One region of the Exiguobacterium sp. SH5S13 genome, then DNA from elsewhere that is predicted to be linked to it. Evidence: riboswitches for the same ligand, from Rfam matches in the RefSeq annotation. Region 1 holds a riboswitch; each other region holds the start of a gene.
What was found. A riboswitch is a leader RNA that binds a small molecule or an ion and turns the genes downstream of it on or off. The one in region 1 is predicted to bind S-adenosylmethionine.
Positions count from the first base shown of each region.

Region 1 (10,843 bases):
ATGACAGACAGACGCTCGAAGTTACTTAAAACGTTACCACCCCAGCATTTCGTCGGACTCGCCGCTGAAGTCGCCGCACTCGAGCGTTCAGGCCGCGACGTCATCCGGCTCGGCCAAGGGACGCCCGACTTGCCGACACCAGCCCCGATCTGCGAGGCGTTGCAGACGGCCCTGCTCGACCCGGCGACACACCAATACGGCCCGTTCCGGGGACAGACGCGCCTGAAGCAAGCGGTCGCGACGTTCTACCAGACCGAATACGGCGTCGCGCTCGATGCCGAGACCGAAGTGGCCATCTTGATCGGCAGCAAGTCGGGACTCATCACGCTCCCGCAATGTGTGCTCGAGCCAGGTGACGGCATGTTGCTCCCGAACCCGGGCTACCCGGACTACATCTCGGGGGCGCGTCTCGCCGGCGCGGTCGTCCACGACCTCGTCCTCCGGGAAGAGAACGGTTATCTTCCTGATTATGAGACGCTCGATCCGCAGGGAGCGCGACTCATGTATTTGAACTACCCGAGCAATCCGACCGGTGCCGTCGCGTCGCCCGCGTTCTTTGACGACACGGTCCGTTTCGCGAATAAGCATGACCTCATGGTCGTCCACGACTTCGCCTACGGCAGCATCGGTTTCGACGGTCACGTCCCGCCGAGCTTCCTGCAGACGCCGGGAGCGAAAGACATCGGCATCGAGGTGTATACGATGTCGAAGGCGTTCAACATGTCCGGCTGGCGGGTCGCTTTCGCCGTCGGCAACCGCGACATCATCGAGGCGATCAACACGTATCAGGACCACGTCCATGTGAGCGTGTTCTCGGCCATCCAAGAGGCGGCCATCGCCGCGCTCGAGTCACCGCGTTCGCTCCGGGACGACTTGTCACGGTTGTATGAGGCCCGCCGCGACCGGCTCGTCGACGGGTTACGTCAGGCCGGATGGGACATCACGGCCCCGAGCGGCTCGTTCTTCGTCTGGGCGAAAGTGCCGGACGGGGACGCCAAATCGTTCTCGCATAAGCTGCTCCACGAGGCAGGGGTCGCCGTGACGCCTGGCTATTTCTTCGGCTCAGAAGGCGAGCGGTACGTCCGGTTCGGGCTCGTCTCCGCCGAGCCGAAGATCGACGAGGCCGTCGAGCGGATCGAGAAACTGTTCGCGACGTATGAAGAGGTCCGGGCATGATCCGCCAAGCCGTGCTCGAGTACGACCATGCGGATGATGCGCTCGAGCGGCTCGATGAATTGATCGCTGGCCGTCGTGCTCACGTGCTGCGCGGGCAGAACGGTTTTGACGTCGTCAAGCGCGTCCTGCCAGCGATCACTGCCTATCCGACATCGCTGTTCCGTGGCGAATGCACGGACGCGGAGGTCGAACGGCTCCGTTTGAAGGATGTGGATGTCCTCCTTGCCGTCGGTGGGGGCAAGCTCGTCGACACGGCGAAACTCGTCGCTTACCGGCAAGGTGTCCCGCTGATCGTCATCCCGACGCTCGCCTCGAACTGTGCCGCCTTCACACCGCTCAGCGTCATCTATGACGAGCAGGGTGCCTATGACCGCTACGACGTGTTCCGCGTCGTCATCGAGCGGGTCATCGTCGACGCGAGGGTCGTGACGGACTCGCCGTACGACTACTTCCGAGCCGGCGTCATCGACACGGTCGCCAAGTTTTACGAGGCCCGCTATTTGAGCGGCGACAGTTCGCCTGATGCCGGCGTCAATACCGGTCTCGCCTTGGCCGAACAATGCGGCCGGCTCGTCGAACTCGACTTGAGTGAGTCCAGTTTCACCGCGTATGGGCCAGAGACCCGGTTCGCGGTCGATCACATCCTCGCCGTCGGCGGTGCCGTCGGTGGTTTCGGTGACGCCGGGACACGCGTCGCCGTCGCCCACGCCGTCCACAACGCGCTCAGCCGCTTCGAGTCGACCCATCCGTTCTTACATGGCGACAAGGTCGGCTTCGGCCTCCTTGTCCAAGAACGGTTGCGTGGCTCGTCTGACGCCCCGTATTTAGAGGCGTGGCTCGCCAGGATCGGCGCGCCGACGTCACTTGAGACGCTCGGACTCGTTCCGGCCGACATCCCGCAACTGGTCGACGCGGTCCGGGCCGAGACTGAATTGCAACGATCACCCGTCCCGCTCGATATTGACTATTTGAAAATAATTTTTGAAAATTCAGTATTTTCTGTTTACTAATAAAAGGATTAAAAGTAAGATGATAACAATTAAATAAGACCGATAGCTTATCAAGAGTGGTGGAGGGACTGGCCCTATGAAACCCGGCAACCAGATCGTAACGATCATGGTGCTAATTCCAACAGACGAAACGTCTGGGAGATGAGCGTGTCCGACTGTCTTTGACTTGTCGTGCCCGCCACTCTTTATGAGTAGCGGGCTTTTATTTTGGAGGAGGAATCATTCATGAACATCAAACAGAAAACAGTACTCGCAGGAACATCTCTACTCGCGGCCATCGCCTTGTCGGCGTGCGGCCAATCGGACGCGAGCGAAGCGCTCAGCACAGAATCCCTCACGATCGGCGTGACAGGCGGACCGCACCAGCAGATCGCCGAGAAAGTAAAAGAACTCGCAGCCGAGGATGGCCTCGAGCTCGACATCAAAGTGTTCAACGACTACAACACGCCGAACACGGCGCTCGACGAAGGCAGCCTTGACGTGAACAGTTACCAGACGCTGTCGTTCCTCGAGCTGCAGAAGTCGGACAAAGGCTATAAGATCGACGACGTGTTCAAGACGGTCGCTTTCCCGATGGGGCTCTATTCGGATAAGCTGACGGACATCAAGGAGTTGAAGGAAGGCGATAAAGTCGCCGTCCCGAACGACCCGGCGAACGAACTTCGAGCGCTGCGCCTGTATGAGACGGCCGGACTCATCACCTTGAAAGAAGGATTGACGGACAAGGCGACGAAACGTGACATCGCCGAGAACCCGCTCAACCTCGAATTCATCGAGCTCGAGGCGTCACAGCTCCCGACCCAGCTCCCGGAAGTCGCGCTCGCGGCCATCAACACGAACTTCGCGATGGGTGCCGGCCTATCGATCAATGAGGACGCCTTGTTCCATGAAGACACGGTCGACAACCCGTACCCGAACTACGTCGTCGTCCGTACCGACAACAAGGACGATGAAGTCGTCGAGACACTCAAATCTTACTACCACTCGGACGAGGTCCGGACGTTCATCGAAGAGACGTTCAACGGCTCGATCGTCCCAGCGTTTTAAGGAGGCACTATGATCGCACTCAAACAGATCTCAAAAACGTTCACGGTAAACAAAGGGACCGTCACTGCGCTCGACGACGTCTCGCTGACGATTGAAAAGGGCGAGATCTTCGGCATCATCGGTCGGAGCGGCGCCGGCAAGAGCACGCTCATCCGCATGATCAATCTGCTCGAACGGCCGACGTCAGGTCAAGTCGAGATCGAAGGGCAAGACATCACGACGCTCGACAAAAAAGGGTTATCGAAGCTCCGTCACCGCATCGGGATGATCTTCCAGCACTATAACCTGTTGAAGACGGCGACCGTCGAAGACAACGTCGCCATCCCGCTCCGCCTAGAAGGACTCGATAAACGCTCGATCAGCGAGCGGGTCGACAAGTATCTCGACATCGTCGGACTGACCGATCACCGTAAACATTACCCGGAGCAACTCTCGGGCGGCCAGAAACAGCGCGTCGCCATCGCCCGGGCGTTGGCGCACGAGCCGGACATCCTGCTCAGCGACGAGGCGACGAGCGCGCTCGACCCGGAGACGACCGAGTCAATCCTCGATCTGTTGCTCGAGATCAACCGCGAGCTCGGTCTGACGATCTTCTTGATCACCCATGAGATGGAAGTCATCGAGCGGATCTGTGACCGGGTCGCCGTCATCGACGCCGGCAAGATCGTCGAGGAAGGCGACGTCCTCGACGTCTTCTCAGACCCGCAACATCCGACGACGCGCCGCTTCTTGAAAGCGAACCTCGACGTGCCGAAAGAAGTCGTCGACGTGTTGAGCTCGCACGGGACGCTCGTCAACTTGTCGTTCATCGGTCACCAGACCGAACAGGCCGTCCTCGCCGAGCTGACGAAACGGTTCGGCCTGCTGCCGAACATCATCGGGGGCGGGATCAAAAAGCTGAAAGGCGGTCTCGTCGGCAACTTGCTCGTCCATCTCGACGGGGACCAGGCACAGACCGACCAAGCCGTCCGCTACCTTGAAGCGAGCGGCGTCAAAGTGAAGGAGGTGACGAACCATGCTACAGTTTTGGGAAAATTGGGGTGACTTGATTTGGACGGGCACGATCCAGACGCTGACGATGACCAGCGTCGCGCTCGTCATCTCGACACTGATCGGCTTGCCGCTCGGGACGCTCCTCGTCTTGACGCGGCCGAATGGCCGGCTCGCGAACCGTTACTTTTACGGGGCATTGTCGAGCGTGATCAACGTCGTCCGCTCGATCCCGTTCATCATTCTGCTATTCTTCATCTTGCCGTTCACCCGTTTCATCATGGGGACGACGATCGGCGTCCAAGGCGTGCTGTTGCCGCTCATCGTCTTCACGGCGCCATACATCGCCCGTTTGATGGAGTCGGCACTGCTCGAAGTCGATCGCGGCGTCGTCGAGGCGTACGAGGCGATGGGCATCTCGACGCGTAAGATCATCTGGTACGTATTGATCCGTGAGGCGCGGTCGTCAATCGTGCTCGGTCTGACGATCGCGACGATCGGTCTGATCGGTGCGACGGCGATGGCGGGTCTCGTCGGTGCGGGTGGACTCGGCGATATCGCCTATCAGTACGGGCATCTCCGGTTCGAGCCGGAAGTCATGTACGTGACGATCTTCGTCTTGATCCTGCTCGTGCAGTCGATCCAATCATTCGGCAACCGTTTGGCGGCCCGACTAAAGAAAGCCTGACAAAAGAGCGTCGCAAAATTTGCGGCGCTCTTACTGTTTGTCTAATAGTCGTTTCAAGTCGGCGATCCGGTTATGCCGCGGGATGAACGTCCGGATTTCTTTCTCGCTGAACCCGATCTGGATCCGGTTGTCATCGACGACGATCGGACTCTTCAAGATCTGTGGATGCGTCGCGACAAAACTGTACAGTTCGCGGAGCGACATCTCGTCGAGCTGGTCGGCCGCTTGTTTGTAGACACTTTTTTGGACAGACAAGAGATCGGTCGTCCCGTTTTCGGTGAGCCGGAGCATCTCCTTGAACTCGGTGAACGACATTCCTTGGTCGGTCAATTTCTTCTCGATGAACGGGATATTCTGTTCGCGTAACCAATCGAGCGTCTTGCGGGAAGAACTGCAGCTTGTATGCGTGAATACGGTGACCGTCACGACAACCACTTCTCCTTTGCGTAAGTATGGACTCTTTTATTTTCTCTCATTACTACGAGTCGAACGCGGAATATGTTTCAAATCACATATACTTTTTCAAAACGACGATACGATTTGTTTCAGACTAGTTCGGGTACATGACGAGAGAGACAACAAACAAGGAGGGGCTTATATGTTTGATTATACGGTGAAGACGGATCAGTCGGTCGAAGCAGTGGTCGAGAAGTTGAAAGCGACGCTCAAGGACGAAGCGTTCGGCGTGCTGTGGGATTTCGACTTGAGTGATACGCTCAAAGAGAAAGGGGAAGCCATCGACGGGGACTATCATATCCTCGAAGTGTGCAACCCGAAAGAGGCCAAGAAAGTCATCACGGCGCACCGGGAGGGTGGCTACTTCCTGCCCTGCAAGCTCGCCGTCTTCACAAAAGACGGGGCGACCCACGTCGGGATGCCGAAACCGACGAAACTGATCGAATTGATCGAGGACGAGTCGCTCCAGTCCATCGCACTGGATGTCGAGACGAGACTGACACGCGCCATCGATAACAGCATCTAATCGAAGCGTCGAACCCGTCCAAGTAAGTGGACGGGTTTTTTTATGTTCTTTAATAAGTAAGATAATGGTAAAATTGGGTCATCAAGAAGACGAGGGGCGGAAACGTTGAAACAATCTGTCAAATGGATGCTGTTGAGCGCGGTTTTACTTTCCGGATGCGGAAAAGACGAGACGAGCGCGTTGAAATTGGATTATATCGATCACCATTGGACCGTGAATAAATATTCGCTTGAGGCAGAGCCGGTCACCGATATCGATGAGACGTTAGCGGCGTGCACGGGTGACTTGACGACGTCGCTAGACGGGGAGTTAACGGTCTTCGACACGGTCGTGGCGAGCCGGCCCCCTTTGACGAACTCAGGGGAAGATTACATGTTCAAAAGTGTGACATACGTCAAAGGGGATAAATCTTATGCAATTTGCCGCGATATGGTCTCTCATCGTCTCCAAGCGGAAGTGATTCCGTCTTTCCCAGAAGAGATAAGCGCGTCGACAGGAACTTCGATCGGCCGTGCTCCTGCCGTGTTACAGACGAAAGCCTCGGACGGAGCGATGTTCCTTCAATCAGAGGTAAAGAGCGGATATGACCATGAACTTGAATTGTTTCCAGATTCGTTATTCAGCTTCTCACAGGCGCTGTATGGGGAGATGGAGATCGCTGTCGAAGGTTGGCCGACGCTGTTCCCGATCAATACGTTCGAACCGGCGACGTCGTCGATGGGTGACGTCCAAATGATGATGGCCTTCAGTCCAGAAGAGAAGCTTCCGTACGTGTTGATGGGGCATCAGAACGGTTCTTTCTCGTCTCAACCGATTGAAGTCACGTTTGACGCGACCGAGGCGGCCCCGAGATATGAATCATTAAAAATTGAACGGATTCCGCTCACCGAACAAGTACTTGAGTCCGGCAAGAGCTACCCGATCTTTACGTTCACGTACATGAAAGACGGAGCGCCGATCACCGACACGGTGACGATCACGTATCGGGAAGAGACGTTCATCACGGAAGAAGAACGTGATCTTCAGCAGGAGCATACCGACATGCAGTCTATGTGGCAATCTGATGAACCGTTCGTCTATTTACATAAGAAACCGTTCAGCCATGAACAGCCTCTTGCTTATCCGGATGTCCTCAAGGCGGCCGGGACCGACATGACCGACTTGATCGACACCATAGACGCGGCAGAATCGGTCAATCGCAGTGGGGATGCGGGCGAGTATCATCAGTTGACGATTCTCGATGGGCTGAAAGGCCAAGAGTTTGAAGTGACGTATAAACAGCGCTCAAAAAAGATAGACATCTTCTTGACGGATAAACTGACCGGCGAAACGTACAAACTGACGAGCGAAGGGGCGGAGACGTTCTTGTCCTACTTCCCCGACTTGAAGAAGACACCGAAGAATTGAGGTGAACTGATGAAAAAGTTCGGATTAGGAATCGGTCTATCGCTATTCGTTTTGGCCGCAGGGTGCGCCCGGGACCAAGAAGTAGTCCGATATGATGTTGTCGAGGCCCATTGGACGGCAGAGCACATCACACATGACCTTGAAGTGCAGGCAATCAAGGCCAAGGACATGTTGACCTATTGTGAACAAGGCGAGTTACTCAACGATATCGAGGAGGACCATCTATCCTTGCTTGGCGTGACGTTTGCAAGCCGAATGCCGTTCACTGAGCCCGATACTGAAACATACGCCTTCAATGAGGCATCGTTCGTCGAAGGTGATGCCGTTTACGCGCTGTGTAAGTCGGACCATGTCGAGGGATATCGGGCGGTCAAGCTGGAGGAAAGACCGGAGTTTTTGAAAGACGAGACCGCACGCGAGATCTCGTTGCTACCTAGCGTAGTAAGCGGGACAGAAGAAATTCGGGAAAGGTTATCACGGGAAGAAGCGATTCATTCTTACAGGCAAGACCTCACCATTCGACCGTTCATGAACAGTCTTTATACGATCTCGCCCGGTTTCAACGGGTCCATCGAGTTTGGAATCGGGGACGACGGGGTCTTCACACCGTATTTAGATTTTGCTCCTTACGTGGTCAGGGAGGACACTCATGTTGCGTTAGGATATGGCACGAAGACGAAGACGCCATACATGTTAATGTCGAGTGACGGGATTCACTATGGCCAGCATTCGTTGAACGATGGCGAATTACTGGTCGGAGTCGACAACTTAAATGTCCGGACGCTTCTTGAAGGCGGTACGCTCGAACCGCTCGAACCGTTTCCGTTATACGAATTAACCTACGAGTCAAACGGTCAAAAGATGACGAAGACGATCTCGATTCGATTCAAACCGAATCCATTCATCACGGAGCCGACCGATACCGATGCCGTCTCGATCGGTTATGTCCATAAATACCCGTACCATCCCAGTGTCCCGTTTTACTATCCGGACGCAGTCAGCATCGAGGGGCAAGGCTATGAACGATTGACCGAGGCGCTCGAGACGGGGACACCTTCGACCAAAAGTGGGGAAGCAGGCGAGTACATGTATTTGACGCTGCTGAAAGGAAATCGTGGTCAACAGTTCGAGTTGAGTTACCACAAACGTTCGCAGAAAGTTGATGTCTTCGTGAAAGATATGAACACGGACGAACAGTTCAAGTTGTCGAGTGAAGGTGCGAAAATATTCCATGAACTTTTTCCCAGTGCCGTGGAGTAAGCAGAACGTTTGGTTTGATGAGACTTCGGCTGCAGCGACGATTGGCGGTGTCGATGAATCCGCCAATCGCGCGCAACTGACCGAAGAATCGACAACTACGTAGAAGCAAATCTTTTTACAAGATTAGCACCGTCAGTTTCACGAAAAGGTCGAATGGGACTCCTGTAAACGAGGAGTTCTTTTTTTGCGATTCATTGTCTGATGACCTGTGATGAAGTTGGTAAATACTTCAAACTCAAGATATTGACTTACTGTTAAAAACGGCGCTAGTCAGGACTTTTATCACAAGTTACACTTGAATTCGATTGTACTAACAAAGGAAAAATGTCCTGAAATAACTCAAATTATAAAGGTGGGAATTATCGGAATGATTGAAACGAGAGATGTCAGCCTATCGTCACCAGACGTGCTTCGCGCCATCGAAGCGAACATGGCGATGATTCGATTTGACCGCCAGCGCCGTGTCGTCGATGTGAACGACGCCTTCGCCAAGGCGATGAAATACAAACGCGATGAGATGGTCGGGATGCAGCACCATCTGTTCTGTACGCCGAACTTCGTCAACAGTACGGACTATCAAGCGTTTTGGAACAAGTTGTTCGACGGGTTCAGCTCGGCCGACAAGATCGAACGCATCGACGCCCGGGGCGACTCGATTTGGCTCGAGGCGACGTATATGCCAATCTATGAGGGGGATGACGTCATCGGTGTCGTCAAGATCGCCTCGGACATCACCGAGCGGCAACAGACGATCGAACGATACGCCCGCACGTTCCGTGATATGGCCGAGAATCTTGATGACCGGGCCCGCCGTGGCATGGAGGAGAGCCTACATTTGAAGCGGACGATTGAGCGGCTCGAGTCGGACGCATCGGTAAACTTGAAGACGCTCGGCAACCTTCAAGACCAAGCGGCAGAGATCACGAAAATCGCCAGTACGATCAAAGAGATCGCGGCCCAGACGAACCTGTTGTCACTGAACGCCGCCATCGAGGCGGCACGGGCAGGTGAACACGGCCTCGGCTTCAACGTCGTCGCGACCGAGGTTCGTAACTTGTCTCGTCTCGTCGAGCGCGCCGTCATCGAGGTCCGGGCCAACACCGAGGGGATGAACAAAGAGCTCGCCTCGATTGTCGACGGCGTCTCACGATCGAACGAAGACATTCATGCGAGTGTCAACATCATGGAAGCGACGCTCGAACGCTTCGGGAAGATCGAGCAGTCGGCCCAGTCATTGAACGGGACGGCCGAACAGTTCACTTCGGCGATCTGACGAAAAAACCAATTGAAGGAACCGCCACCGTCGTCGGTGGCGAGTCCACTCAATTGGTTTTTTTGACGATGAGCGTATGACCGTGTTGTCTCAACCACGCCATCACCCCATCGACGTCCGGATAAACAGAGGATAAAGTCGACCAAAACGATTTGGAGTGGTCGAAATGGACGAGATGTGTCCATTCGTGGGCGATGACATAATCCATCACTTCGATCGGCGCGAGCATGAGCCGGACGTTGATCGAGATCGTTCCGCGCGAGCTGCACGAGCCCCAGCGCGTCTTTTGATGGCCGATGCGGACTTTCGCAGCGCTCACCCCGAGCAGACGTTCATAGTGGGGCGCCCGCTTGGTGACATAAGTGAGCGCCTCGTCGCGGAGCCACGCCTCGTATGCGGCCCCTATCCTGGACTCGTCCCACCGGTCCGGGCACCGGAAAGCTGTCCCGTCGTAGTCGAAGGCGTCAACGGCGTTCGTGCGCATGAGCGGCACGGTCTCACCTCGATAACGGAGCCGGTCGTTCGGCAACGACGGGGTTTTAGGTAATGCCGCGAGCCGGTCGTTTATCCAGTCCGCATGCTCGCTTAAGATCGTCTCGACGACCCGGTTCGACAACCGGGCCGGGATGCGGAGCTCGATCCCTTCGGCCGTTATGTAGAAAGCCGCTTTCTTTCGCCGTTTATGGCGGATGATACTTACGCTCATCATTGTCACCTCCAAACACTGTTCTCGGTCGATTATAGCCGACGTCTCGAAAATCCGCCACGCTTTTGACGACCAGTGGCTTCAATTTTTGTTACAGTAGGGACAGGAGGGATCACTATGAAATCAATCTTACATCAACCGCTTGACCGGGTCGGCACCGACTCGGTGAAATGGGACGGCCTCGAGCGCTGGTTCCATGTGAAGTCTGACGTACTGCCGCTCTGGGTGGCCGATATCGATATCCGCACGGCACCTTCGATCTCGGAAGCGCTCGCGGCGCGTGCGGCGACAGGAGAGTTCGGCT
Region 1 is NZ_SJUS01000025.1:4,790-15,632, forward strand. Features, by position in the region: gene EVJ30_RS12125 (aminotransferase class I/II-fold pyridoxal phosphate-dependent enzyme) at 1-1,176, shown strand; gene EVJ30_RS12130 (iron-containing alcohol dehydrogenase) at 1,173-2,186, shown strand; SAM riboswitch class I at 2,231-2,334, shown strand; gene EVJ30_RS12135 (MetQ/NlpA family ABC transporter substrate-binding protein) at 2,412-3,233, shown strand; gene EVJ30_RS12140 (methionine ABC transporter ATP-binding protein) at 3,243-4,277, shown strand; gene EVJ30_RS12145 (methionine ABC transporter permease) at 4,249-4,911, shown strand; gene EVJ30_RS12150 (Spx/MgsR family RNA polymerase-binding regulatory protein) at 4,942-5,337, opposite strand; gene EVJ30_RS12155 (DUF302 domain-containing protein) at 5,510-5,893, shown strand; gene EVJ30_RS12160 (hypothetical protein) at 5,999-7,300, shown strand; gene EVJ30_RS12165 (hypothetical protein) at 7,310-8,560, shown strand; gene EVJ30_RS12170 (methyl-accepting chemotaxis protein) at 8,928-9,833, shown strand; gene EVJ30_RS12175 (M48 family metallopeptidase) at 9,883-10,539, opposite strand; gene EVJ30_RS12180 (MalY/PatB family protein) at 10,657-10,843, shown strand, end outside.

Region 2 (10,843 bases), on a different contig from region 1:
TTCATCCATGGCACGAAAGACGACTTTGTCCCGACCTGGATGTCCGTCGAGATGAACGCACTCAACCGTCAGAACGCGCTCGCACTCATTCACGGCGCCGAGCATACGAATTGCATCTTAAAAGACCAACCTGCCTACGAGAACGCTGTCAGTCAGTTTTTGCGTCGGTGACGTGAATCGGCCCGGCGATCAAGTCGAGCAACGTATGGATGAGGATCAGCGGCCACAACATTCCCATCGCCAAATATAAATAGCCGAACAGGAAACCGACAAGGCCCGTCGTGACAACCCCTTTCGGACCCTGGTACGCATGGGCCAGACCGAACAGCCCGCCCCCGATGATGGCGAGCGTCGCATCCGGGACGTCCGTGTATAAAGAAATCGTATACAAGAGGACGCCGCGGAATATGAACTCTTCGGTCGCCCCGGCCGTGAACGATACTGCGCCCCACGCCCTCGCTTCGTCGGTCGTGCGCGGAAGGAGCAACCGTTCAATCTCAAGCCCGTAAAACGGCCGAAGCTTTGTCCGTAACGCGGCCGACGTCTTGACGAGCAAATAGAACGCGATGAGACCTGAGATGACTATGGTCGAAAAGAAGAAATACTGCCAGGCGCGCCCGTCCCCATCCGGCGGCGCGAACCCGAGACCGACCGCTTCCGGCGGGACTTGGAACAAGAAGACGAGCGCTAGTAAGAGCAGGCTCAGCCCCCATGCCGACTTGATCGTCTCTTCATAGACACGGGTTCTCCCGAGCGCCTCGATCATCGGCTTCACGAGCCGGGCGTTGAATAGTTGTACGATCAATAAATACGCAAGAATAATCGTAAAGACGACCTGTTCAAGCATCTATATCCTCTCCTGTCCTTCCTGTTAGCTATATGCTACACTATTCGGGTATTGTCTAGAAAGCTAGGAGGCGGAATCTTGAAACGAATGATGCTGCGACTGACCGGCGTAATGCTTGTGATCGTGCTGTGCCTCGGCGCAATCGGCTGGTTTGGTCAACATGATAAAGTGAACAACGCCCTCTACCGGGCCTATTACGGTGACCACGGTATCCCGGCGGTCCACCAAGACGTCTACAAGGAAGCCGCGGCCACCTATGACGTCGATTGGCGGCTACTCGCCGCCGTCCACCGTGTCGAGACGATCTTCTCGCACAGTTCATCGATGCGCTCTTCGGTCGGCGCGATCGGACCGTTCCAATTTATGCCGCGGACGTGGCTCGGTTGGCAGTACGATACGGATGACCAAAAAGGTGATGTCCCGGAAGACGAAGTCGATTTGACCGACTTGACGCTGATTGAGCAGTACGGCGGCTTAGGCCGAGACGGGGATGATGACGGCAAGGCCGACCCTCATAGTTTGGTCGACTCGGCCCATGCCGCCGCTTACTATTTGAGCGAGCACGGCGGGCAGACGACTGATTCGGTCGACTCGATTCAAAACGCCATCTTTGAATACAACCGGAGTGACCAGTACGTGTCAGACGTCATGTCCTTTTATGAGCAGTACCAGGACGAGCTGTCGTTACTGCCTGGTGACGCGACGACGACAACGCAGCAGGTCGCCCGGTATACGATCCGGTATCTCGATTGGTTCGCAGGCTGGGCATGACCCGGCACTATTTGGTTAAAGTGAGGAAACAACATGAACACGCATATCGAGGAAGTGACGATTCGAGTCAAATCGATATTTAACGAAGACAAGACAAAGCGTTACATGCGAACGTATGAATTCACCGATGTCGTCGATGGGGTAATTTGTGCCGTCATCATCTATTCTCCACGGATGAGCGATGCGTTCTTATCAGGTACGACATCTCAACGTGCCTACATGCTCATGCGGAACCATTTGGACAAACCGATCCGCGAGATGCGCGTCATCAGTCTCGTCCCGACGCTCGCCATCAATGACAACCTACCCTACGTCGAGTCCCAACTCGACGAAGTGAATTTTCATTACGTGGAAGAGACGCTCGACGAGGTCGAGACGAGCGGCGGCATGATCATCGTCGGTTGGGGCTCACCCGGACGCCTCATGCACCATTCCACACTGTACAAGACGTTATTCGCCGAGCATGAGGCGAGCATGTATTGTATCGGTACGACGTCAAAAGGCGAACCGCAACAAATTCGCATGGCCAACGAAAATACGATACTCGAAGCGTTCAATAACGAATCGATCAAACCGAAATTTAAGATCTTGAAAGAGACAAAACAGGACGACTCGAAATGAGTCGTCCTGTTTTGTCTCTTATTCGTATGTCCGTACCGCGTCATATCCCGGCAAGTTGTCCGAGAGCGTCGACCAATCTGACGCCATCTCCTCATCCGACAGCAGACAACGGTCGAGTTCACGCTCGACAGGCTCACGGTCCATCCGCTGACCGATTAACACGAGCTCGGTCTGTCGATCCCCATACGGCTCGATGTAATCCGTCTCGAGCTCTGGTTCGGCGGCAAACATCTGCTGTCGCTCTACTTCCGGGAGTGTCGCCAACCAGCGGCCGGCGTGTTCGAGCGTCGACGCGTACCCCGCTTGTGAGAACAAGCAGGCGATGTCGCTCCGAGAAGCGATCCATAAAAACCCTTTGGCCCGGACGATTTCTTCCGGGAACTGTTCGATCCACGCGAGCAACCGCTCGGGATGGAACGGACGGCGGCGGCGATAGACGAATGAACTGATGCCGTATTCTTCGGTTTCAGGGGTATGGTCGTCTGTCTCGAGCTCTTGGATCCATCCGGCGGCGTGCATCGCCTGGTCAAAGTCGAACAGGTTCACGTTTAAAATGTCAGACAAACTCACGTTGCCGTATGTGCTTGTCAGTAACCTCGCTGCTGGGTTTAGCGCACGAAGCAGACCCGCAATCTCATTCAGTTCGGCTTCCGTGACCCGGTCCGCCTTGTTGAGGACGATGATGTCCGCAAATTCGACTTGGTCGACGAGTAGATCGACGACTTCCCGGACGTCATCCGTGCCGACCGCCTGTTTACGTTCATGCAGCGATTCGCCCGAATTGAAATCTTTTAAAAATCGATATGCGTCGACGACCGTCACCATCGCGTCAACATACACCCGGCTCGTCAAGTCGATACCCAAGGCTTCATCCGCATATGTAAACGTCTGCGCGACCGGGATCGGTTCTGAGATGCCTGACGACTCGATGATGATGCCGTCGAGCTGTCGGTCAGTCGCGATCTCGCTGACCGCCTCGAGTAAATCTTCTCGCAACGTGCAGCAGATGCAACCGTTAGACAGCTCCAACAACTTCTCGTCCGTCCGCGAAAAGCCCGCCCCTTCAATCAATCGCTCATCGATGTTCAGTTCACTCATATCGTTCACGATGACGGCATATTTTTTACCGTCCCGATTGTTCAACATATGATTGAGCAACGTCGTCTTGCCACTTCCCAAATATCCGGACAAGACTGTGATCGGAATTCGTTTCATGATGTATACCACCTTTAAATCGTAATCATTACTTTTTAGATAATGAACGGGATCACGTCCGTTGTCAACAAAAATACACGCTCAAAAGGAGCGTGTTTTCTTGTTGACTAACATAATTGTTATCGCTCGTCCTTCCGGCGCCCATGCTTTCCGCAGGCAATCCCGGAGCCACATCGCGACTCGCGTCGCTGCTGGGTCTCCGTTGGATTGCTTTCCTGCAGGAGTCGGGGCGCCATCGAACGAGCAACGCAAACGGTCGCCATCTAGCGGCCATTTGTCTTTTTCTGAGGCCTCGACGGCCGAAGAAAAAGCTCTGGATATGTTCTTCGTACCGGTTATTCTTCTAACGCTTTCCGTTCTGCCTCAGAGCGAGGATACGTGTTCGCTTGCCAATCGGCCCGGTAAATCGAATCAAGTTGCGTCAATCCGACCTCGTCATCATCCTTATCGGCATCCACACTCGGCGTCTCGTCCCACTTTGGTTCAAGATACGTATGGTCTTCTTTCCGGGCCCGGTCGTCCAATATCTTTTGAATCCCGACCCGAGCCACCGCCGCTAGTGCCAATCCGATTCCCGCTCGCACGAGCAATCGCTTCACCATAGCCTTCCCTCCTTAACGACCAAACCGATAAAGTGGCATCCCTTTCACGTCCGTATCGATCTTGAAGACCGAACCCGCATCCGGATGAGCGGCGAGCGCCTCGTCGTCCATGCCTTCCCGTGCCGTCGTGATTGCCAATTGTTTTAAGTCATCCCCGATAAAACTACACGACGTGACGTTCGGCGCCGGGACGATGACTTCAAGCACTTTTTGTCCCGTCTCCGGATTCCACCGCGTGACGCGCCCGCCTGCAAAGTGGGCAATCCATAAAAAGCCGTCTTCATCCGACGTCATGCCGTCCGGGAACCCGTCCTCATTCTTGAAATCAATGACGACCTCACCTTCCCCGAGCGTGCCCGTTTTCAAATCGAACGGGAACTTGCGAACCGTCTCGGTCGGCGTATCGATATGGTAAAACGACGTATGGTCAGGTGACCACGTCAACCCGTTCGATAACGTCAATCCGCTCAACATGACCTCGGTCGTGCCGTCGCGGTTCAAGCGGAACAACGTCGCCTGCTCAGACTCGTCTTTTAAGTGGAGCGTCCCGGCGAAGACACGACCGTACGGGTCGGCTTTCCCATCGTTGAAGCGAAGGACACCTTCCGGGTCATCAAGTTCGACGAGTTTATCGAGTTGTTTCGACGTTTCATCCCACTCATAGATACCATCCTTCAATCCGACGATCACGCCGTCGGTCACTTTAGGGACGACAAACCCGACCTGCTGTCCCATATCAAACGAAGATAATTCATCTTCTTTCTCATCGTACCACCAGAGCGCGTGCCCTTCGATATCGACCCAGTAGAACCGCTTCAGTTCAGCGTCCCAGCAAGGCCCTTCCCCGAGCGTGTTTCTGACTCGAATCCATAACGTAGCGTTTACTGTCTCCATTGAATTGCCTCCACTCTCTGCTTTGATATCAAAAGACTATTCCCTGAGGGGGTAAGGACTATTCATCATTCACAAAAATGTTTAAAGATATTTCTCGTCTGACGCATTATACGCCCGGGCACGATAAAAACGCTCCGAATCGAAACCGATCCGGAGCGCTCGTTTATTTGGCGCCTTCGACGTTCATTTGTTTACTGCGTAATTGACCGCATGCCGCATCGATATCGGTCCCGTGCTCGAGACGCACGCCCGTATTGATGCCCCGTTTTTTCAAGACGTCGTAAAACGCCATGATGTCCTCGGTCGTACTCCGTTCGTACTGGATGTGCTCGTTGACCGGGTTGTATGGGATCAAGTTGACGTAAGACTTGTCTTTGATGTCATTGATCAACGCCGCGAGTTCTTCGGCATGTTCTGGCAAGTCGTTCACTTTCGAGAGCAAGATGTACTCGAACGTGATCCGTTTATTCGTCTTCTCGACGTAGTAGCGGATCGCCGGCATCAGTTTATCGAGCGGGAACGCCCGGTTGATCTTCATGATTCTCGTCCGCAGCGCATCGTTCGGCGCGTGCAGCGAGAGGGCCAAGTTGATGCGCAGGTCAAGGTCCGCGAACTTGTAGATCTTGTCGGCGAGTCCACTCGTCGAGACGTTGATTTTACGAGGAGCGATCGCGAGACCGCGATCGTCTTTGACGACACGGAGGAAGTCGACCAAGTTATCAAAGTTATCGAACGGCTCCCCGATTCCCATGACGACGATGTGGCTGACGCGGTCACCTTCACCGACCTCGTCTAAATAGTGTTGGACGGTCATGATCTGTTCGACGACCTCGCCGGCCGTCAAGTCGCGTGTTTTTTTCAAGAGGCCGCTCGCACAGAAACTACAGCCGATGTTGCACCCGACTTGTGTCGTCACACAGACGGAACGTCCATACTTATGGCGCATGAGCACCGTTTCGATATAATGCCCGTCGTGCAGTTTAAGTAAGAATTTGACCGTGCCGTCACCCGCTTCTTGTTTGACGAACAGTTCTTGTGTCGTCAGCGCATAGTTCGCCTCAAGCTGTTCGCGCACTTCGGGACGAACCGCGATCTCGTCGAGCCGTCTGACACGGTCGATGTAAAGCGAGTCCCATATTTGTCTGGCGTGGTAGGCACTGTATCCCCAAGATACGCAAGCGTCCGACAGCTGATCAAATGTCAGCCCATATATAGATGATTTCATTGTAATCTGTCCTTTCTTCAATCCGCATACGTACCATTGTAGCGGACGTGAGCGACAGGTGCAACGTTCTTACATAGGCGGGATCGGACGCGTCACGTGGCGTTCGAACGCGTAGGCGATGCGGATGAGGTCTCGTTCCGCATAGCTCGTACCCGTGAATGACAGCCCGAAAGGTGCCCCGCTCTGTTTGGGCTTATATGGGATCGTGACCGTCGGGTGCCCTGCCTTCGCCGCCATATCGTAATTCAAGTCGTGTGGCAACGCCAGGGCGTGAAGCGTTTGTTCCATCAATAAACGATCGAGGCCGTCCGTTTTCGCTTGCCGGACATCGGCTAAGCGTCGCTCGAGGTAGCTCGACTCGGTCAAACGCCCTGATAACTGATTCGCTTTCTCGAACGTAACTTGTCCGTGCGGGATCGTTTCCGGGTGACGCTTGTTCCAGTCCATCACGTCCTTGAGCGTTTCATATGGGAGCGCTGTCGTCGCCAAATACGCCTCAATCCCGAGCTTGAACTCATGGTAGAGGACGTCGCCTTGGTCAAGTCCGTCGTTTGACGGCAGGTCGACTTCGACGAGCTCGACCCCGCTCGCTTTGAGTAACGCCAGCGCTTCTTGATAGAGCGTCTGTTCTTCATCCGACAGTTCCGTCTTCACGAAACCGACGCGCATGCCGACGGCTTGACGTTCGTCGAGACACGTCCGGTACGGTGGACCGGCCGGCAGATGTGTCGTCGCCGGGTCCGAGCCGTCTTCCCCGCACATCGCTTCTAGTGCGAGCACCGCGTCGCGGAGCGTCCGCGCCATCGGACCTGCCGTATCTTGCGACCGCGAAATCGGGATGATCCCACTCCGGCTGATGAGCCCGACCGTCGGTTTGATGCCGACGATGCCGTTATGGACGCTCGGATGGATGATCGACCCGCTCGTCTCGCTGCCGACGGCGAGCATCGTCAAGTTCGCCGCAACGGCAGCCGCCGAGCCAGAGCTCGAACCGCCGACGTCGAGATTGTCACCATACGGATTGAGCGTCTGGCCACCGACCCCGCTCCATCCGTTCGGCATGTCCTCCGTCAAAAAATTGGCCCATTCCGATAAGTTGGTTTTGCCGAGAATGACCGCCCCATGCTCACGGAGGCGGCGGACGAGTTCAGCGTCACGACCCGCAAAGTGATGCTCGAGCGCCACGGCGCCGGCAGTCGTCCTCATGAGTCCCGCCGTCTCGATGTTGTCCTTGAGTAAAACGGGAATACCGAGGAGTGGCAGCCGGTCTCCGCGTCGGTAGGCACGGTCGGCCGCCTCCGCCTCGAACAACGCGTCCGGGTTCACTTGGATGACCGCTTTCAGTTTATCGTTCAAGCTAGCGATCCGTGTCAAATAGTAGGCCGTCACGTCCCGGGCCGTGAACGTCCCTTCTTTATAGCCGCACTGTGCGGTCTCGATGTCTAGTTCAAATAAGTCTTGCATCCAATTCACTCCTTATAGGCAATGTTATTCGGTATTCGCTGAATGCATCGAATCCCCTTCTTTTTATCGCCATTGGATGTGCAACTTGATACACTAGAAGAAACGTTATTGGAGGTAGCCATGTCCCGCTCTTACATCCTTGTTTTACTGTCCGTGTTCGCCCTGTTCTTTCTACAATTGTTCGGGGATGATTTGCCGTGGGCATTCCCTGCGTCCATCGCCCTCATTATCTTGATTGTTGGTGCCACGCTATTTCAACTTCGGCGCACACCAAATCGTTGACGTTTAAACGAGACAGATGATATGATGCTGTCACCAACTACATATCGATATCTTGAGTGAACGAGAGACCTGGCTCTATGACTTCACAGCAACCTGCTTCGGCAAGGTGCTACTTCCAGCAAGGCATCGCCTTGGACGATATGACAAAACGCTCATGTCGATGACATGGGCGCTTTTTTTGGAATGAACATGAGGGGGATTTTATTTTGGAAAAAGCTACATTCGCAGGCGGTTGTTTTTGGTGCATGGTGACACCGTTCGAGGAACAGCCAGGCATCGAAGGCATCGTATCCGGCTATACGGGCGGACACGTCGACAATCCGACGTATAAAGACGTCAAGACAGGCACGAGCGGTCATTACGAGGTCGTCGAGATCACGTTCGATCCGTCTCAGTTCGCGTATGAGCGCTTGCTCGAACTGTATTGGATTCAGACTGACCCGACCGACGACGGCGGCCAGTTCCAAGACCGCGGGCAACAATATGCGCCCGCCATCTTCTATCATACGGAAGAACAACGCGTGAAAGCAGAACAGAGCCGCGACGCGCTCGCTGCGAGCGGAAAGTTCAAACAACCGATTGTGACGAAAATCTTACCGGCTGACGTCTTTTACCCGGCCGAAGACTATCATCAAGATTATCATAAAAAAAATCCGGCCCACTATAAAGCGGACCGGAAACAATCTGGCCGTGACGAGTTCATCGACCAGACGTGGACAAGCTGACAACGACGGGCCTCATACCCGTCGTTTTTTTAGCTCTTCGCGAGCCCTAACATAAAACCGGCGACCACGATCAGACCGATCCCCATAAACACGAAGACGCGTTCTTTCGACGTCTTTTCTTCTTTTAGCAAGTAAATGCCACCGAGTGTCGCGACGACGACGTTCAGTTGAGACAGTGCGAACGACGTGGCGATGCCGACTTCTCCGCTCGAGACGAACAACCCGAAGTTCCCGATCCCCCAGGCAAGCCCGGCGAAGATGTTCTTGAACGTCTTCGGATCAAACTTTTTCACATCTTTTTCACGAAGACTGAACAAGAGCGCGGCGATGAACATCCCGAGTGACTGCGGTAGGATGGCGGTGATGCCATCGACCTCAAAGTAGTTGGTGAGGACGGCGTACGTCACGTAACCGATGCTCGAAACGAGCAGCACGAGTAGCCCTTTTTTCAAAGCACTACTGCTGTCAGATTCTTTATGTTGTTGATATGACGTCATGACGGCCCCGATGATGATCAAGACGAGGGCCGAGAAGCCGAGCCATAGTTCAGTCGGCGTCTTCCAGTCCCCAAGGACGATGACCCCGAACAGTGATGTCCCGACAAGCTGCATCCCTGTACTGATTGGCATCGCTTTCGAGACGCTCAAAATTTGGAATGACTGGAATTGAAGGTATTGTCCGAGCGCCCAGAACACACCCGATATGAAACCAGTCACGATCGCGAGCGTCGTGAACTCTGGTTTGAAGACGAGCTCGATGACAGTCGCCATTACCATCGCGCCGATCGTCGTGCCGACCAATTGTTGAATCGGCTTGCCGCCGACAATAGATACGATAAGCGGGATACTCCCCCACATGAGTGCGGGCAGTAGCGCCAGCAAAATCATCTCCATATGTTGCACCTGCTTTCTTAATATAACATTCTGTCTGTTCTTCCCGGCTCTAGCGCCCAATAAACTTCAAAAATGATTTTCAAAGTTCTTTCGTTTTTCTTGTTGCCAAATCATTTATTAGAATGATATAATAATTTCCAACGGGGCATTAGCTCAGCTGGGAGAGCGCCACGCTGGCAGCGTGGAGGTCAGCGGTTCGAGCCCGCTATGCTCCATTCCTTAAGTCGGTCCACTGATGTGGACCGACTTTTTTCGTGTCCCCGCCTCGGTTTAAGTCGACACGAACCGGGTAATGATTGTAAGACATCATTTATCTTAAGGGGGACTTCCAATGAACCGAGCCGCTGTCGAAGAGACGATTTTGGCCGTGATCGATTGTATCCGAGCGAGCAATCATTGCTTCTCGAAATGTTTACAAGAAGAAGATCTGCTGATGGTCTCGGAATGCATCCGGTTGACGAAAGAATGCGCCGAAGTCGCCACGCTCACCTTGAACGCGCTCGAAACCGACTCGGCGTTCACAAGACCGATCGCGGCGCTCTGTGCGCAAGTGTGTGATACGTGTGCCGTCGAATGCGGGCGTCACTTGTACGACCATTGCCAACGTTGCTCTGAAGCTTGCTTGCGCTGCGCCGAGGCGTGCCGGCATCTCTCGGCCGCATGATCGCTTTCCCGTCTAACCTTGTGTTAGACTTTTTTTGTACAGATTTTTTGAGAAGAGAGGAACTTTTATGCCACATTCTATTCTAGCCATCGATGTCGAGACGGCCAATCGCGACAGTCGGAGCATCTGCTCTGTCGGTTGGAGTCTACTGACAGACGGTGAAGTCGTCGAGACGAACCAATGGCTCGTCAATCCTGAGGAAGACTTTGACCAAGGCAATATTCGCGTCCACGGGATTCGCCCGAGCGACGTCTGGGACGCCCCAGCATTACCCGAAGTGCTCGAACAGCTCTACCCGATTCTGAACGCCGTCGACGTCGTCATGGCCCATAACGCCGCGTTCGACATAGGCGCGCTCCGAAAAGCGATCGCCAAGTACGACTTGTTCTCTTTCCCGACGATTGAATACGGCTGTACCGTCAAGTTGTCCCGCAAGCTCTATCCGGGGCTACCGAACCATAAGTTGAACACGATGGCCGAGCATTTGAACGTTCCGTTCATCCACCACGATGCCGCCGAGGACGCCCGCGTCTGCGCCCTGCTCATGCGCGATATGATGGTCAAGACCGGGATCGCCGACGTGCGCGAGTTGCACCGCTACACGTCGGTCAAACTCGGAACGCTCGCTTATTGACGAAAG
Region 2 is NZ_SJUS01000029.1:124-10,966, reverse strand. Features, by position in the region: gene EVJ30_RS13145 (alpha/beta hydrolase) at 1-171, shown strand, start outside; gene EVJ30_RS13140 (CPBP family intramembrane glutamic endopeptidase) at 149-847, opposite strand; gene EVJ30_RS13135 (lysozyme family protein) at 935-1,618, shown strand; gene EVJ30_RS13130 (DUF1643 domain-containing protein) at 1,652-2,239, shown strand; gene EVJ30_RS13125 (GTP-binding protein) at 2,258-3,454, opposite strand; gene EVJ30_RS13120 (hypothetical protein) at 3,790-4,056, opposite strand; gene EVJ30_RS13115 (SMP-30/gluconolactonase/LRE family protein) at 4,069-4,950, opposite strand; gene rlmN (dual-specificity RNA methyltransferase RlmN) at 5,114-6,175, opposite strand; gene EVJ30_RS13105 (amidase family protein) at 6,245-7,639, opposite strand; gene EVJ30_RS15310 (hypothetical protein) at 7,760-7,921, shown strand; SAM riboswitch class I at 7,966-8,065, shown strand; gene msrA (peptide-methionine (S)-S-oxide reductase MsrA) at 8,128-8,646, shown strand; gene EVJ30_RS13095 (GRP family sugar transporter) at 8,676-9,539, opposite strand; tRNA gene EVJ30_RS13090 (tRNA-Ala) at 9,682-9,754, shown strand; gene EVJ30_RS13085 (four-helix bundle copper-binding protein) at 9,871-10,203, shown strand; gene EVJ30_RS13080 (3'-5' exonuclease) at 10,271-10,837, shown strand.
Region 2: it holds a riboswitch for S-adenosylmethionine, as region 1 does, so the genes downstream of both, msrA (peptide-methionine (S)-S-oxide reductase MsrA) here and EVJ30_RS12135 (MetQ/NlpA family ABC transporter substrate-binding protein) in region 1, are expected to answer to the same signal.

Region 3 (10,843 bases), on a different contig from region 1:
CGGAGCTCGAACAGCTGCTTAAACAGGCTGGATTTAAGTGCTAAAATGGCGCCTGTTCACAGCTTTGACAGACTGGCGGATTGTGTCGAAGAAAAAGGGGTTGTCTTTTTCCTCAAACGGTGCAATAATCATCTTCGTCATATGAAATATGTAGTAGTTGAACAGAGAAACACGACTACTAGAAACTAAATTGGGGTTTCACAGAATGACCAACCGAACAAACACAAAAATCGAGGTTGGAACGTAGTAGGAGGAAAAAGCGGTGCGCAAATTAATTTATGTAAAAGGTTGTGTCTTTACGCAAGGCGAGGCGACCATTTATGACGAAACAAATGATGCAATCGGATCTGTTCACCGCAACGCGGAGGGCAATGTCCAAGTGCACAACTTGTCCGGTCGACAAATCGCTCACGGGAAGTACATCCCGAACTGCCAAAAGTGGGTCGTCATGAACCATGACGGGCAAGCGATTGGTCAATTAAAAGACAAGTTCTCGTTATTCGGGAAAAAGTGTGAATACAACGTCTATGAACGCGGTCTCTACACGATTCAATACGACGTCGAACGCTACAAGTTCAGTGTTCGCGATAAAGCTGGGAAACTTGTGGCGGAACTTCGCAAACAAGATGACGATTCTTTCTGTTTGACGAAAGAGGCGGATCAGCTCTCGATGTTCGAGTTGTTGTCAGTTTTGAAGACGTTGACGGTCAAATCACGGATGCCGGTCGCCATGTCAGTCTAACCAATATGACGAACACCAGTCACTGCGACTGGTGTTTTTTTTTGCGTTCCACAAAAAAAGCTTCATTTGATTGGCTCAAATGAAGCGGCTTAAATAGTGTTTGGCCTCGATCTCGAGTGTCGTCACGCGGTGCGCGTACAAGCATAGCTTCAGAACGTGCATGATGTTCGGATGGGTGTGTCCCATCTTCTCAATCGAACGCTTCGCACGAGTGTCTAACATCTCGATCGGGCTCGTCGACTTGGCATACTCCGCGTACAAGCGGTAGAAGTCGATCGGGGAGATGAGGTCGTCCTCGTCGCGGTCGGGATTGTTGAAGATGAGTGCGAGCAGCGAGCTCGTCTCTTCGAGCGAAAACAGATGCTTCAAGTCGTCGAGCAAATAAATGATCGCAGCCTGTTGTAGCGAATATTTTTTACCGACCCGGGGGACACCGATGATTTTACGAACTTCGCGTTTCGTCCAGTTTTGAATCGTCGTCGCGGACAAATGCTCTCCGGTCAGTGTGTTGGCCAAAGCCACGATTTGATTGATCGACAATCCGTTCTTTTCAATATGAAACAAATGGATTTTACGAAGCTCTTTCGGGAAATGCTCACGCACTTCTTCAGGAAAAAGTGAGATGGCCCGATCGACGTCACCAACCCGCATATAGTGAAGGCAATCAGCCAACGTTTGAATCGAATTTGCGTCGCGCATACAGGCATCCTTTCTATAGCCGACTTCGTTCGCAGGCTATACAGTCATTTGACCTCATTCTACCAAATGTTTGAAAAGGAAGCTAGGTTCTGGCTTGATTAAGGTATAATGAGTACGTATAAAAATCGCACATAAAGGTGGTCCCACGATGAATGAATGGGTCAGTTCTATTCTGTCCATCGTCATTGTCCTGGTGTTTCTTGTCGGTCTCGAACAGATTGGCAAGCGCCTCGGCTGGACGGATGAGACAATTCGAAAGAGTGTACATATTGCAGTCGGGCATTGGTCATTGCTCGCCGTCTGGTTGATGGACACATGGTACATCGCTGCCATACCGCTCGTGTTCTTTACGTTCGCAAACGCGTGGCTTCTATATAAGAGCCCGTCTCCGGTCCATCAGACCGAGCGGAAATCGCTCGGGACCGTCTATTATCCGATCGCACTCCTCGTCATCTTGTTCTTCTTTTTCGAGACGGAACCGCTCGCCTTTTTAGCGGGTTCGCTCGTATTGGCATGGGGAGACGGCTTAGCAGCCCTCATTGGACGAAAATATGGGACGGTGATCTATGACCTGTATGGGCAAAAGCGATCGTTCCAAGGCAGCATGGCCATGTTCTTAAGTTCGTACGTGGTACTCTTTTTATTGTTTTTGTGGAAAGGTATTCCGATGTGGCAAGTGGTAACTTATGGGTTTATCATTTCCATCATAGCGACGCTGACAGAAGCGATTTCGTATCGAGACTGGGATAATTTCACAATCCCGATTGTCGTCGCCGTCGCGACATCATTATTGTTGTAAACTATTTGCTAGATTGTAAAGAAAACGTTGCTTGTCACTCTCGGTAAACATTTGTATACTGTGTTTCGTACTGAAACCATTCAGCAACGTGTCCGAGGCGAACTTTTTCGCTTGCGGCACTAATAAAATAGACCGTAAAGGATTGAGGCAACGCATGAGCTTTTTAGACCAACTACTCACAATCATCCCGGCCGAGCGCTTCAAGCAAGACGAGCCGCTGTCAGCACACACATATACAAAATTGGGCGGGAAAGCGGATTATTTCGTAGCTCCACACACGTATGAAGAAGTTCAAGCCGTCCTCGAGCTCGCCCATCGCGAGAACGTACCATTCATGATTCTCGGTTTCGGGTCCAACTTGATCGTTCGAGACGGCGGCCTGCGTGGCATCGTCTTGAATTTGAACGAATTGAACACGGTTCGCCGTGACGGCAACCGGATCATCGCCCAAGCAGGAGCGGCCATCATCGACGTGTCGCGCCAGGCGCTCACTGAAGAGCTGTCTGGACTGGAGTTCGCATGCGGTATTCCGGGAACGGTCGGAGGCGCTGTTTACATGAACGCGGGTGCCTACGGCGGCGAGACGAAAGACGTAATCGCGAGTGCGGTCGTTTTGACGCCAGACGGCGAACTGCTCACGCTCTCGAAAGATGAGCTTGACCTCGATTATCGAACGAGCCGAGTTTCGAAAGAAGGCTTGATCGTCTTAGAGGCGACGTTCGAACTCGATCCGCTCGGTTATGAAGCGATCAAAGACGTAATGGACGATTTGACGCATAAGCGTGAATCGAAACAACCACTTGAATATCCGTCATGCGGCAGTGTGTTCAAGCGCCCGCCCGGTTACTTTGCCGGTAAACTGATTCAAGATTGCGGACTGCAAGGCAAGCGCATCGGCGGGGCGGAAGTATCACTCAAGCACGCGGGCTTCATCGTCAATATCAATCAGGCGACAGCGACTGAATACATCTCGCTCATTCGTCACGTCCAAGCGACGGTCAAACAGAAGTTTGAGATCGAACTTGAACCTGAAGTGAAAATCATCGGTGAAGACATCGCCGTCGAAAACGCATAAACATACGCAAGACGCCCGAACGGGATTTTCCGTTCGGGCGTCTTTCTGTCCGCATATTTCGGATGTGTTCGATTACGCGTGGAGCTGCTTCGTGACGGCTTCAGAGGCTGGTACGAACGTGTAGCCGAGGTCACGGGCGACGGCTTCGTATGTGACCGTACCGTCGATGACGTTCAACCCTTTGAGGAGCGCTGCATTTTCGCGAAGCGCCGGGAAGATTCCTTTTTGAGCGCACTCGACGATATAAGGCATCGTCGCGTTCGTCAAACCGAGCGTCGACGTGCGCGGGACCGCCCCTGGCATGTTGGCGACGGCATAGTGCTGCACACCGTAGCGTTCGTACGTCGGCGCGTCATGCGTCGTAATATGATCGATCGTCTCACAGATCCCGCCTTGGTCGATGGCGACATCAACGATGACTGACCCCGGTGACATTTGTTGCACCATCTCTTTCGTGACGAGTTTAGGTGCTTTCGCGCCCGGGATGAGGACGGCACCGATGACGAGGTCGCTCTCGGCGACTTGCTTCGCGATATTATAGCGGTTCGAGATGAGCGTGTTGATCGTGTTCCCGAACTGGTCGTCGATTTGGCGGAGACGAGCCGGACTGATGTCCATGATGGTCACGTTGGCTCCGAGACCGATGGCGATGCGGGCCGCGTTCATTCCGACGACACCGCCCCCGATGACGGTGACGTTCGCACGAGGCACCCCGGGAAGACCTGACAAGAGGATCCCTTTGCCGCCATGCGGTTTTTCTAAAATTTGCGCCCCGATTTGAGCAGCCATCCGTCCTGCGACTTCGCTCATCGGTGTGAGCAGCGGAAGCGTACGGTCGACTTCGACCGTCTCGTAGGCGATGGCGGTCATGCCTGAATTGACGAGCGCTTTCGTGAGTTCAGGTTCGGCCGCTAAATGTAAATACGTGAAGAGCGTGAGGTCTGGACGGAAATATTGATACTCTGACGGCTGTGGTTCTTTTACTTTCAAGGCGAGTTCAACGTCTCCCCAAACGTCCTGTGCTGAATCGACGATGCTTGCCCCAGCGTCGATGTACTCCATATTCGTGAAGCCGCTCCCGATACCGGCCCCCGTCTCGACGAGCACCTCGTGTCCGAGTTCCGTCAAGACGGATGCACCCATCGGCGTCAACGCGACGCGGTTTTCGTTATTTTTAATCTCTTTCAATACCCCGATTTTCATGTGTAGTTCCCCTTTCTATCTGCTGACACAATCTGTTCACACCTCTAGTATAGACCCAAGTGAAATCGCTGTCTTTAGCATGGATTCTAAAAACGGCAACCCCCACTTTGTGATTTTTCACAAAGTGGGGGTCAGTCGTCTTGACGATATTGTCCGGCCTTGATCGCTAAATAAATAGCAGCCCGTTCCGGGAGCGAGACTTGGGTGATGCTCGTCAGTTCTTCGATCCGTCGAATCCGATACAAGACCGTGTTCGGATGGATATGGAGGTGGGCGGCGACTCGTTTGACGTTCCCGTCAAAATAGAAATACCATTCAAGCGTCGTCACGAGTTCGGTGTGGTGGACTTGGTCATACGCCTGCAACCGTTCGATCGTCGGGTGCGTCTCGAGGCGCAGGCCGATCCGTCGGGACAAATCGGGGACGAGTTGATAGATGCCGATCTGCTCGAACGCCCGGGCACTAGCGAGCTCGAACGGGAACTTCCGGCGTAGCGATGTGACCCGTCTCGCTTCCTCGGTCGCGGCATAGAGCGTATCGCTCTCGAAGAAACGACGGCTAATCCCGAGGCGAGGTTCGGCGTCAGTGAACTTGTCTTGAAGCTGGGTCTCGAAGCGGTCGGCCCACTGGAGGAGGGCGGCCTCTTCTTCAGATAGCTCGGACTTCATATAGTGCCAGACGAGCAGCTGTTGGCCGTCGATGGCGTGAAGGACGACCTCGATCGCTTCTTGTGTCGCAAGCGCATAAAATAACCGCTCAGCGAATTGCGGAGTGATCGGCTGCAAGCAGTCGATGATCGTCAGGCGATTCGCGACGGCGATTGGGGCAAGTTCGTTCAAGCGTTCCCGATGTGCGGGAGCGAGGTATGGCGAAGCGAGCACTTCTAAAAAGAAACGCTCGAGTTCGGCATCGATGCGACGTTCGTGCATGGCGATCGTCATGAGCAGTTTCTTGGCGATATTTGCCCCGTCCTTCAAGACGGTGAGTTCCTGCTCGGAGAACGGGGTCGTCCGGGCCAGGCTCCAAATGTAGCCGAGCACGTCTTCTTGCTGCTTGATGACGACGGCGGCGCGCTCGCTGAGACCGATGGCCATCCGGGCCGGGATGACGACAGGCTCGTCTCGGTCGATCAGCTCTTGCAGGATACCGCTTTCCCACAAATCTTCGATGACGGCTTCCGGGACACGGCGGCCGATGATGGTCGCGATCCGGGCCGGGTCGGTCGAGTCGGGATGCGTGCTATAGGCGAGTAGCTGATGGTGGCGATTTTCGATCGTGATCGGTGCGCGGATCGCTTGCCCGATCGCTTCGGCGAGTGTGTCGAGCGATTCATATGATTTCTGTAAAAAAGGCATGTCGATTCCTCCTCTCTATCACTATACCGTCTCTGTTGTGAAAGTTCACAAAAAGATGGACAGTTTTTGAGAGGGGAACGACATGCCTGAACGTGTGTATCGTTTACATGGGGAAAAATAGTCCGACGACGAGGCCGAGCAATGCGCCGACGATGACTTGGTACGGTGTATGGCCGACGAGTTCGTTCAAGATCGGTGTGTCGTGCTTGATCCCTTTAAAATAGTCGTTCAATAGACGGGCTTGGAAACCGACGGCTTGACGGACGCCGGTCGCGTCGTACATGACGATCGTCGCAAACGTGAGCGCGAGGGCGAACATGCTCGAGTCGAGGCCTTCAGCCCGGCCAATCGCGGTCGCGAGCGCGACGACGGTCGAGGTATGGGAACTTGGCATTCCGCCTGAGGCGAACATAATTTCAAGTTCAAAGTCACGTGTTCGAATGAGTTCGGTCACAAGTTTGGCCGCCTGTGCGATAAACCAGGCCAGTATTGCGGCGAGTAACGGTTCGTTAAAGAGCAATTCAGTCACTTCCTGTCTGACAATAGTATCTACACTATACCCGATTCCATGCCGCGCTAGACGTAAAGTTTCTGTCAAAAATAGCGTCGCGGGCAAATGCCCGCGACGCTATTCGGTCGATTTTTGTTACCCGACGACGCCTTCAGTCTCTTGAAGTTTTTCCGCGATGTTCTCGATGATAAAGCGGTTGCGTGGATGCTCCTGACACTCTTTCGAGCATGAACGCATCTGTTTCGGCTCACACTCTTCACAACAGAAGTGTTGTTTATTGCACTCCGGGTTGGCACAATTAACGTAACGGGTCGTCTTCGTTCCGCAGTGCATACACGCTGAAACGACTGACGGATTGACCGTGTTGACCGGGACGTTGATGCGCTCGTCAAAGACGTAAAGCTCGCCGTCCCAGTTTTCACCTTGCGTCGCTTCGTCCTTGCCGTACATGGCGACGCCGCCTTTTAAGTGGAAGATGTTGTCGTGACCTTGGTCACGCATATATGCGGTAAATTTCTCGCAACGGACGCCTCCGGTACAGTACGTGAGAAGTGTTTTCCCTTCGTAGAGGTCTTTGTTCTCCTCGAGCCAGTCTGGCATGTAACGAGAAGCCTCTACGTCGATTTTGATCGCATTTTTGAAGTGACCAAGATCGTACTCGTAGTTGTTACGAACGTCGAGGATGACGACATCATCGCGATTCATCATCTCTTTCCATTCTTCCGGTTCGAGATACGCACCGTGTTGTTTAGGCACGTCGAACTCGCCATCAAAGCGCCACGTCACGAGCTCTTGTTTGTGACGGACAAAGATTTTCTTGAAAGCATGCTCTTCGACTTCATCGATTTTGAACTCGATGTCGCTGAAGTATGGATCGGCTTTCAAGTCGTTCATGTACTGTTCGGTTTGTTCCCAAGTGCCCGAGCACGTCCCGTTGATTCCTTCGGAAGAAATCAAGATACGTCCTTTGATCCCGAGGTCCTTACAATACTTGAGGTGTTGTTGTGTCAGTGTTTCTGGGTCCTCGATGTTGACGTACTTATAGTACAGTAAGACCCGCATTGGTTTTGTTTCCATGTTATTGCTCCCCTGTGTTCAGTTTTTTGCAGGAAAACGAACGTTGGGTTGTGTCGTTCGACGAATGAACTTGCCTGCAACCACAAGTCCATTATTATATGATAGATATCACAGTGAAATTTCGCAAATACTTTTTATTTTTTTTTGAGGAGGGCAGGGGGATGCGTCCTCTTGAACGAATTCGGGTAAAAGGTAGTAACGAAAGCCGAAGGTGGAAACTGAGATGCTCACATCACTACAACAATATATATTGAACATCATCGAATGGCTCCAAGGACTGCCGGGAGGTCCTTGGGCTGGACTCGGAGCCCCGTTCCTAGAAGCGATTTTCCCGTTTCTCCCGCTCGTCTTGATCATCTCGGCGAACGCTGCCACGTATGGCTTCTGGCTTGGTGTTCTCTTGTCATGGATCGGCAGTTTGGCAGGGACGCTCCTCGTGTTCGCCGCCGTCCGATACGTGTTCCGCAAACCGATGACGCGTTGGCTCGAAAAACATAAACAGGGTGTCTATTGGCTCGATCGCATCAACCATATGAGTCCAATCTCGCTCGGATTCTTATATTCGTTGCCGTTCATCCCGGTCAGTTTGATCACGTACTTACTCGCCTTGATTCAAATGCCGCTCCGAACGTTCGTATTGGCGGCCGGATTCGGGAAACTGCTCGTCGTCATCATCTTCTCGGTCATCGGTGATCAGTGGCAAGAGTTCATCCAAAGCCCGTTCCGCTTATCGATGCTCGGCCTGCTCTTGCTCGTATTGTGGGCGATCAGTCGCGGTCTCGAAGAACTTCTCAAACGGCGCGCTTTCAAAAAACGGAACGAAGAGCTCAAACGTAAACGTGAAGCAAGAACATAAAAATCCTCGAAGGCGGCCGCCTTCGAGGATTTTTGCTTAGTTGGTTTTTTTGAAACGTGGGAAGTTGAAGACGATCGCCAAGCCTCCGCAAATGAACAGGAGGAACGGATAGAACATATACGGGACGAGGGCGGGGGACGCCGTGTTCGTCAACTCGGCGGCGATGAGGAGCTGCGCCCCGTAAGGCAGAAGTCCTTGTACCCCGCACGAGAAGATGTCGAGTACGCTCGCTGACTTTTTCCGTTCGATGTCATACGTATCGGCGATATTCGCGGCAAGCGGGCCTGCTACGAGAATCGAGATCGTATTGTTCGCCGTCGCGACGTTCGTCGCACTGACGAGCCCGGCGATGCTCCATTCCGCACCAGCCCGGCGCTGAATCCGTGACGTGAGTGCATCTCGTAAATAGGTGAGTCCACCGTTATGCGAGATGAGCCCGACGAGTCCGCCCATGAATAACGTCAAGAGCGAGATCTCGGCCATGCCCATCATACCGTCGGCCATCGCCGTAACGTAAGACGTGACGGCCAAGCTTCCGTCAATCAGTCCGATGATGCCAGCGAGCGCGATGCCGCCGAGCAAAACGAGGATGACGTTCAGTCCGGTCAAGGCGAGGACGATGACGGCGAGATACGGAATCAATTTGTACCATTCGAACGCGGCCACTTCAATCGTCGATTCTCCACTTGAGAGAACGGCTAACAGGACGGTCGTGATGATTGCGGCCGGGAGCACGATCCAAAAGTTGGTCCGGAACTTGTCACGCATGTTCGTCCGCTGTGTCCGGACGGCGGCGATTGTCGTATCTGAGATGAATGACAAGTTGTCTCCGAACATGGCCCCGCCGACAACGGCCGCGGCCGCGATCGCGATATTGACCCCGCTCTCTTGATGGATGCCGAGCGCGATTGGGGCGAGCGCGGCAATCGTACCGGTCGATGTGCCCATCGCCATCGAGATGAAGGCAGCGATGACGAACAATCCGCTCAGTAAGAGTGACGGCGGCAGGAACGTCAACGCCGCATTGACCGTCGCGTCAATCGCACCGATTGCACCGGCGACGGTCGAGAACGCGCCAGCGAGCAGGAAGATGAATATCATGATCAAGATACCTGGATTACCGGCGCCTTGGGCGATACGTTCGACGGTCTGTGTGACGCTTCCTTTCGTCATCATCGCGGCGACAATTAAAGCGATCAACGCCGCGATCAGCACCGGGAACTTGTAAAAGTCACCATAATAAATACCTGCCCCGATAAAGAAGACGAGGAAGACGAGCAAGGGCAAGAGCGCCCATTTGTTAGCTGTTGGTTGTTCCAATCGATTCACCTCATTTCAAAGAATAGAAAAAAAGAGCCTTCCGAAAAAGGCTCTCTCTGTAAGAGACACCCTTTTCATCTTTCGAGCAGAACGCTCGCTGGATTTGGCACAGGTTACCCGCTGCCGAGACATCTAAGGGCCAGTCCCTCCGTCTCTCTTGATAAAAAGTCGTCATGATGTAGTTGTTAGACACGTTTCCTAACGTACCTGTTTCAAATCGGGTTGTCAACAGAAATCCCCCTGCGCCAGTGGACGCGGGGGGAAGTCATGTCGTCAAAAAGTTGTAATGGGCGACGCGGTTACGACCGGCGTACTTGCCGCCGACGTAAAGGGCCCGGTCAGCGTTACGGATCGTATCGTCAAGCCGTTTGTCGCCGAACGCTTGAATCGTATCGACACCGATCGAGGCGGTCACGGGAATATCGACCCCATCGACACGGAACGGCTTATCTTCAATTTTCTGCCGAATCCGTTCGGCGATATCGACGGCTTGGTCGACGTCGCAATGATTGAGCAGCAAGATGAACTCCTCGCCCCCGTAACGGGCCGCAAAGTCATCGGTCCGGAGCATTTGCCGGATTCGCCGCCCGAACTCTTGGAGCACGCTGTCTCCGACTTGGTGACCGTGCGTGTCATTGATTTTTTTAAAGAAGTCGATGTCGAGCATCGCGACCGAGATCGGGTACATCGAGCCGTCCGAGATTTGTTGAATCCCATACTCGTAGAACGCGCGCGCATTGGCGAGCAGCGTCAAGCTATCGGTGCGGCTTTCCGTGTATAGGCGGTCGCGCTCGTGGCATCGGCTGATCGTTCGGTTGAACGATTTCAACAGTTTTACCATCTCGTTTTGAATGATGGGGGGATAGCCATAGACGTGTTCACCAATCATGACGATACGTGTGCGAATCCCGTCAATCTCTTCTGACTGGACCGAGATGAAGCTGTGGTAATCGTCATGAAACGCATCTGACAACGCTGCGTCCCATTCGAAGCGCATCTCATAATCGACAGACTTGGCGTGTGGATGGCGCGCTTCCATCAAGTCGAAGACGAGTGGACGGTCGATCGGCTGTCGCGTCAACAAATCGAAATAGAGCGTTCGGTCGAACAGGACGAACTCGACAAACCCTTTATCATATTGGTTGAGGCGCTCACATTGACTCAAGAACACTTCAATCGCCTGGGCCTCGCTTTGAGATAGGGAGA
Region 3 is NZ_SJUS01000020.1:13,306-24,148, forward strand. Features, by position in the region: gene EVJ30_RS10705 (restriction endonuclease) at 1-44, shown strand, start outside; gene EVJ30_RS10710 (LURP-one-related family protein) at 263-742, shown strand; gene EVJ30_RS10715 (DUF1836 domain-containing protein) at 818-1,441, opposite strand; gene EVJ30_RS10720 (diacylglycerol/polyprenol kinase family protein) at 1,590-2,240, shown strand; gene murB (UDP-N-acetylmuramate dehydrogenase) at 2,395-3,315, shown strand; gene ald (alanine dehydrogenase) at 3,388-4,518, opposite strand; gene EVJ30_RS10735 (PucR family transcriptional regulator) at 4,650-5,873, opposite strand; gene EVJ30_RS10740 (divergent PAP2 family protein) at 5,977-6,402, opposite strand; gene trhO (oxygen-dependent tRNA uridine(34) hydroxylase TrhO) at 6,520-7,461, opposite strand; gene EVJ30_RS10750 (TVP38/TMEM64 family protein) at 7,685-8,317, shown strand; gene EVJ30_RS10755 (Na+/H+ antiporter NhaC family protein) at 8,354-9,637, opposite strand; SAM riboswitch class I at 9,709-9,804, opposite strand; gene EVJ30_RS10760 (GGDEF domain-containing protein) at 9,903-10,843, opposite strand, start outside.
Region 3: it holds a riboswitch for S-adenosylmethionine, as region 1 does, so the genes downstream of both, EVJ30_RS10755 (Na+/H+ antiporter NhaC family protein) here and EVJ30_RS12135 (MetQ/NlpA family ABC transporter substrate-binding protein) in region 1, are expected to answer to the same signal.